DNA from 3 places in the Allobosea sp. FW305-C-101 genome. Region 3 is predicted to be linked to each of the others. Evidence: predicted binding sites of a transcription regulator. Region 3 holds the regulator's gene; each other region holds the start of a gene.
The links. Region 3 encodes LexA, which represses DNA repair genes until DNA is damaged. Its sites were predicted from a motif close to TGTTCNNNNTGTGTTCNG; they were not measured.
Positions count from the first base shown of each region.

Region 1: a site for LexA is predicted at 1,436-1,453, ahead of AC3WMA_RS06415 (DNA recombination protein RmuC). Genes of this name have one in related genera too.
Region 2: a site for LexA is predicted at 973-990, ahead of AC3WMA_RS01570 (ImuA family protein). Genes of this name have one in related genera too.

Region 1 covers NZ_JBYSYT010000001.1:1,351,168-1,353,429, reverse strand. Annotated here, with positions in the region: gene AC3WMA_RS06415 (DNA recombination protein RmuC) at 219-1,403, opposite strand; gene def (peptide deformylase) at 1,518-2,057, shown strand; gene fmt (methionyl-tRNA formyltransferase) at 2,139-2,262, shown strand, end outside.
Region 2 covers NZ_JBYSYT010000001.1:333,070-335,331, forward strand. Annotated here, with positions in the region: gene AC3WMA_RS01565 (Y-family DNA polymerase) at 1-192, opposite strand, end outside; gene AC3WMA_RS01570 (ImuA family protein) at 98-958, opposite strand; gene AC3WMA_RS01575 (helix-turn-helix domain-containing protein) at 1,067-2,092, opposite strand.
Region 3 covers NZ_JBYSYT010000003.1:380,835-383,096, forward strand. Annotated here, with positions in the region: gene AC3WMA_RS16535 (molybdopterin molybdotransferase MoeA) at 1-429, shown strand, start outside; gene lexA (transcriptional repressor LexA) at 510-1,223, shown strand; gene AC3WMA_RS16545 (ComEC/Rec2 family competence protein) at 1,217-2,262, opposite strand, start outside.

The DNA of each region.
Region 1 (2,262 bases), on a different contig from region 3:
CGGGCTCGTCCGGTTCGAATCATGACAGGCGACTGTATTTGGGCTGCGATTTCTCCTGAAATTTTCAGAGAATTCTTAAGGTTGCTCTAACGGAAAGCGGGGGGCTGGCACGCATGAGTTGCGCTGCCGCAACCGGAGGTCTGAATTATGCTTAGGGTTGTATATTATTGCTGATGGCAATCTATGATTGCTGTTCTCGGAAGGGGAGCGTGAGGCCGCTATTCGGCGGCGCGCTTCAGCTCCAGACCCTTGGCGAAGGGTAGTTTCGGCTCGCTCTTCTCGTCGTCGAAATCGAGCGCGCCGATCTTCTCGGCACGGCTCGTCACCTTGCCGGCCGAGGTCTTGATCTGGCCGACATCGTCCTGCGCCTGCCGGAAATGATTGTCGAGCTTGTCGACGCGCTCGCCGAGACGGCGCACATCGTCGAGCAGCTTGCCGACCTCGGTCTGGATGACCTGCGCCTCTTCGCGCATCCGCGCATCGCGCACCAGCGACTGCATCAGCTGGATCGCCAACGCCAGCAGCGAGGGCGAGACGATCATGATGCGCGCCCGGTGCGCCCGCTGCACGACATCGTCGAAATGCTCGTGCAGATCGGCATAGATCGATTCCGACGGCACGAAGAGCAGCGCCAGGTCCTGCGTCTCGCCCGGCAGGAAGTAGCGCTCGGCGATATCCTTCACATGCACGCCGACATCGCTGCGCACGCGCTGGCCGGCGGCCTTCCTAGCCTCGTCGCCGCGTGCCTCGCGCAGCAGCGTGAAGCTCTCCAGCGGGAACTTGGCATCGATGACGAGGCCGCGCCCATCGCCAGGGAGGGTAACGAGACAGTCCGGCCGCTTGCCGTTCGAGAGCTGGGGTTGGAAAGCGAAGAAGGCGGCGGGCAGGCCGTCGCGGATGATCGCCTCCATCCGGCCCTGGCCATAGGCGCCGCGCGCCTGCTTGTTGGCGAGCACATCGCGGAGCGTCACGACCTCCGAGGTGAGGTCCGTCAGGTTCTTCTGGGCTGAGTCGATCACCGCCAGCCGCTCCTGCAGCTTGCCGAGGCTCTCGGTGGTCTGCTGGACGTTCCGTTCCAGTCCTTGCCCGACCTTGTGGCTCAACCCGTCCATGCGGTCGGCGACGAGTCGCGCGAGGTCGCCCTGCCTTGTCGAGAGTATCTCGGCCATCGACTGCATCCGGCCGGCGAGCTCTGCCTGCTGCCGGTTCATCTCCGCGACCTTGTCGTCCATCTCGCGGGCGCGCTCGGCCGCCATCGCAGCCTCGATCGCGCGGCTCTTGCCGCCACGCCAGCCGGCGATGACAGCCAGCATCAGCAGCACAAGGCTCAGGGCCCCGAAGCCGATGATGACCTCGGCCCAGGTTATCGGGCGCTCCAGCAAGGTGAAGGCGATCTCGTTCATGCGCGGGAGCCTAGCCGATTCGATGGGGAATAGCGAACGAAAGCGGAACAGTTTGACCGCTCTCCCACAAATGCTTATGTCCCGGGTTCAACAGATCTTTTCCCTTGGAATCCCATGGCCATTCGCCCGCTCGTCATCCTGCCCGACGCCCAGCTTCGCCTCGTCTCGAAGCCGGTCGAGGCGATCACGCCCGAGATCAAGGCCTTGGTCGCGGACATGTTCGAGACGATGTACGACGCGCCCGGCATCGGGCTCGCGGCGATCCAGATCGGCGTGCCGCTGCGCGTGGTGACGATCGACCTGTCGAAGCCCGAGGCCAAGGAGGGCGAGGAGCCCGAGCCCAGGAAGCCGCAGGTCTTCATCAACCCGGAGGTCACCTGGTCTTCGGAGGAGTTCAGCGCCTATGAGGAAGGCTGCCTCTCGATCCCCGAATATTACGAGGAGGTCGAGCGCCCCGCCGAGGTGAAGGTCCGCTATATGGATCTCGACGGCAAGACGCAGGAGATCGCTGCCGACGGCCTGCTCGCGACCTGCCTGCAACACGAGATCGACCATCTCAACGGCGTGCTCTTCATCGACCATCTCTCGCGTTTGAAGCGCGAGCGCGTCACCAAGAAATTCGCCAAGTCGGCCAAGCGCGAGCGGGCTGCGTAAGCTTCGAGACTTGGCACTGGTCTTTCCGGGTCTCACTTCGGTCGCCCGGGATGACGTTCGTTTTTAGGTAAGGTCGAGCGTATGAGTTTGCGCGTCATCTTCATGGGCACGCCGGATTTCGCCGTGCCGGTCCTGACCGAGATCGTCGGGCAGGGCCACGAGGTCGTCTCCTGCTACACCCGCGCTCCGGCCCAGGCTGGCCGCG
Region 2 (2,262 bases), on a different contig from region 3:
GGTCATCCCCCGCGTCAGGCCGAGGTCGACGGCGCGCAGGTCGCAATCGACGAGGCGCAGGGCGCTGCCCTGCATCTCGGTCAGGGCATGCGGCTTCTCAGCCGGCGCGCCGGAAGCCGGGATCACGCCCGTCCGCCGCAATCTGTCCGTCGCCAGATAGGGGAACCAGAGGGCGAGATAGCGGCGCGACATGGTCTGTCCGGGAAGCCGACTTGTCGGGTCGGTCGAAAAGGCTGCGTTCCGCAAAGCAATGTCGGTCACGGTCCCACTCCACACGCCACTCACGCTCGGCCGCGCCGCCGCGCTGGCGCAGCAATCTCAGGGCGAAGGCCGGGGCTCCCGGCGCATTCGCCTCTAATGCCCGCGAGGCGAGCGCCCTCACCTGCCAGCGCGTACGCGCCGCACTCGGCGCCTCGGCCGCCGCGACGCGCAGCAGCAGCACCGGCACGCCCGAGGCTTCCGCCGCCAAAGCGAGGCGGCGGCTTGCCGTCAGGTCGAAAGGGCGCGGCTCGCCCCAAGGCTCGATCAGCACGGCACCGAGCGCCGGGCAGCGCGCCGCCTCGGCCCCGGCCCGCAACACGCCCTCACCGTCGCGTGCCCGCACCAGCAGCAGGCGCGCCGGATCGAGGCCGAGCTCGTTCAGTCCCGGCGCATGGAGCCGCCCGGCCTCGGCATCCACGAAATCCTGCCGCGCCCAGAGAATGGTGCGGCCTGCCTCTCCCTCATCTTCCCCCGCCCGCAATGCGAGGCCGAGCGCGAAGCCGGTCGCGGCAGCGAGGTCGGCGACCTCGGCAGCGTAGATCTCGTGCAACGCCGCCCTTGCGAGCCCGCCGTTCAGGACCTCGTCCAGACCGGGCACGCCAAGGCCGATACGGCCGGCCGCGACCGGGCCACTCCGAAGAGCGGCCTCGGCGAGGCTGCGGCGCAGGTCGGACAGGGTCGGTGCGGTCTCTGGCATGGGAGCACGATAATTGTTCTCTCTTTGTTCTTTTATAGAACGACCCCCGCCGGAAGGCGAGTCGAGTCTTCCGGTCGTCCCCATGCCCCTGCCAAAGGGTGACGCGGATCAGGCCTCGCCGCTGACCGCCTGGGCCTTCACTTGCGAGGGCGGGCGGCCGAAGCGCTTGCGGAAACAGCGGTTGAAATAGGAGAGATCGCCAAAGCCGACCTCATAGGCGACGGTGCTGATGGTGAGCGCCGCGCCTTCCGCCGTGACCAGCCGGTGCCAGGCCCGGTCGAGCCGGCGCTCCAGCACGTAGTCGGAAAAGGTCCGCCCCTCGGCCTCGAACAGCTTCTGCACGACGCGGGCGCTGATGCCATGCAAGGTCGCGATCATCTCGACGCCGAGATCGCGCCGCTCCAGCCGCGCCTCGATATCCGCCTTGATCGCGGCGAGACGGCCGGCTCGACGATCCGCCATCGCGGCCGGCGCCGCAGGCTCGCGGTCCGCGAGGGCGGCACCGATGAGATCGTGGACATGGCCCTTGGCCAGAGCCTGAAGCTCGGCGGAGTTCAAGGGCAGCAAGCCTCGCAGCAGGAGCGCGCCGTAATGCGCCAGCGCCTGCAAGCCCGGGTTCGAGCGCGGGATGATCTGCATCAGCCCGGCATTGTCGACGAGCGAAGGCAGCAGGGCCGAGTCCAGCTCGATCACGTCGATGCGGCCGGGCTGGGCCAGCACGAATTCGGTCGCCTGGTCTAGAGCGAGCGCCGCTGCCTCGCGAGCACGCAAGGCGATGCGCCGGTCGCCCTGGCGGATCACCACCCGCGCCTCGGCCGGCCGAATGAGAATGTAGCGCACGCCCTCCCCGATTCCATCCGGCTGCCAGATCCAGTGCGAAGCCGGGGCGAAGCAGGAGCGCAGGCCGATATCGGGGCGCGTGGTCAGGACGCAGCGCGCGTCGAAAGGCAGAGGCAGATCGGGCGCCGCGGCCTCGCGGGCGACGGTGCGACCGAGGATGCGCCGCGAGAGCGTGCTCGCCTCGTCGCGGCCAACATCAGCGGAGACCAGCCAGAACGGCGCGAAATTCCGCGTTTCCGGCGCCCCTTCCCGGCCGGGGCGTGTCGCGACAGCCACATCTCCCGTTTTCGACACCGGATTCGCCTCAGTCCTATAGCGCGTTCGCGGAAGTCCAAGCTTAGACCGCAGAAACATAATTACAGCAACAACTGAAATCGATCATGGGCCTCGCCAAAGATCGAATCCGCGATGAAATCAAACTACTTTACTATAATTCTAAAGAACGAATTCTGAGACAACACAAG
Region 3 (2,262 bases):
GCGCTGACGCGCGCCGGCATGACCCTCGGCTTCTGGAAGATCGCGATGCGGCCGGGCAAGCCGATGATGACCGGGCGCCTCGGCCGGATGGTCGTGGTCGGACTGCCGGGCAATCCGGTCTCCTCGATCGTCTGCGGCCATCTTTTCGTGCTGCCCTTGATCGAGGCGCTGCTCGGCATCTCGGATGCCGATCGCGACCGCAGCATCCCCGCCATTCTCGGCCGCGACATGCCAGGCAACGACGAGCGCGAGGACTACCTGCGCTCGGAGCTCACGCTGACGCCGGAAGGCTGGGTGGCGACGCCGTTCGACCGGCAGGACTCCTCGATGCTCGGCACGCTGGCACGGGCGCAAGCGTTAACAATCCGTCCGGCCCATGCCGCCCCGACGAAGAAGGGCGATACCTGCCATATCCTGCCCTTGCGGTAGCAGCTTGCAGAACACAAGCAGAACGCGTATGGTGTTCGTGCTTTGTTTCGAATCTGCGCTTTGAGGGGCTGGCGGCGACCATGCTGACACGCAAGCAACACGAACTCCTGCGCTTCATCCAGGAACGCTTGCGCGAGAGCGGTGTCCCACCCTCCTTCGACGAGATGAAGGATGCGCTCGACCTGCGCTCGAAATCCGGCATTCACCGCCTGATCATGGCGCTGGAGGAACGCGGCTTCATCCGCCGCCTGCCGAACCGGGCGCGCGCGCTCGAAGTGATCAAGATGCCGGACGGTCTTGGCGCCCCGCAGCCGCGCCCCCGCTTCAATCCGGCCGTGGTGCAGGGTGGTCTCGGTGCGCAGCCCAGCGTCGCCAAGCCTCGGCCCACAGCCGTCGAGGACGACAGCCGGCATGCCATCGCGATTCCCGTCATGGGCCGCATCGCGGCGGGCACGCCGATCTCGGCGATCCAGAGCCGCAGCCACACCGTCTCGCTGCCGCCCGACATGCTCGGCTCCGGCGAGCATTACGCGCTGGAAGTGCGCGGCGATTCGATGGTCGAGGCCGGCATTCTCGACGGCGATACGGTCGTCATCCGCAGGCAGGACACGGCCAATACCGGCGACATCGTCGTGGCTCTCATCGACGACGAGGAAGCGACGCTGAAGCGCCTGCGCAAGCGTGGTTCCTCGATCGCGCTCGAAGCCGCGAATCCGGCTTACGAGACCCGCGTGCTCGGTCCCGACCGGGTCAAGATCCAGGGCCGCCTCGTCAACCTGATGCGGCGTTACTGAAGACGCTCGACATCGGCATCAGGCTCGCTATCGACGGGCAACGCAGGTTGTACGGCTGGAGACTGACCACCCGGCCGTGCGGCTGATTCCGCCGGGCGCGGCTCGCGCCGGCGGCTCCAGGGGCGTTCGGCGGCATTTGGCTCCGAGATGTGGCTGCTCCACCCGTATGCCGTCCGGTAGAGCGAGGTCGCGCCATCGCGTGATAGCGCCATGCGCTCGACGAGCCTGGCCTTGCAAGCCCCGCTCCATGGGATGGCGGTGACGACGAGATCGGCGCGCAGGCAATCCTCGATGATGGCGAGGCGCTCGCGCGTATAGGCGACCGTGCGCTTGTCGGCTGTCTGCGCGACACACCCCAACCGGTCGCAGCTGACGCCGGTACGCAGCGTCGGATCGTCGGGCGAGCGGCTGTCGCCATCGGCGGCAAGCCATTGCTGCAGGACGAAGCGGCTGGGCTTGCCCGCGATCGCGAGGCGCCCGTCCGGGCCGCGCACGGCCAGCCCCGAGCCGTCGCGCTCGATCAGGATCTCGGGCCGCTCCGGCTTGCCGGCTATGGCAACGCCGAGGATGAGCGGCACGGCCGCCAACCAGCGCCAGGCCGTGGTCCAGAGCGTCAGCCAGAGCAAAGCCACAGCGAAACAGGCCAGCACGCCTGAGCCGAAGGCCGCGACCGTCACGGTGGAATGGTCGATGGTCGCGACCCAATGCGCCACCTTGAGCACGACATCGGAGGCAAGCCCCATCAGGGCCCAGGCCGGCCAGTCCAGCCCGAACGGATAGGCGAGTACGCCGAACACGGCCGCCGGCATCACGAAGAGCGAGACGAAAGGCAGCGCCATGGCGTTGCCGAGCAGGCCGAAGGGGTTGAAGGTCTGGAAATGATAGGCGCCGAAGGGTGCGGTCGCGGCGGTCGCCAGCATGGTGGTGACGAGGATGCCGAGCGCCGCCGTCCAGATCGGCCCGAGCGGCCAGGGCAATGCCGATGGCGGCTCGCTGCGGTCTCGTCTCTCCCAGCGCTCGGCGAAGGCGATCAGCGCCG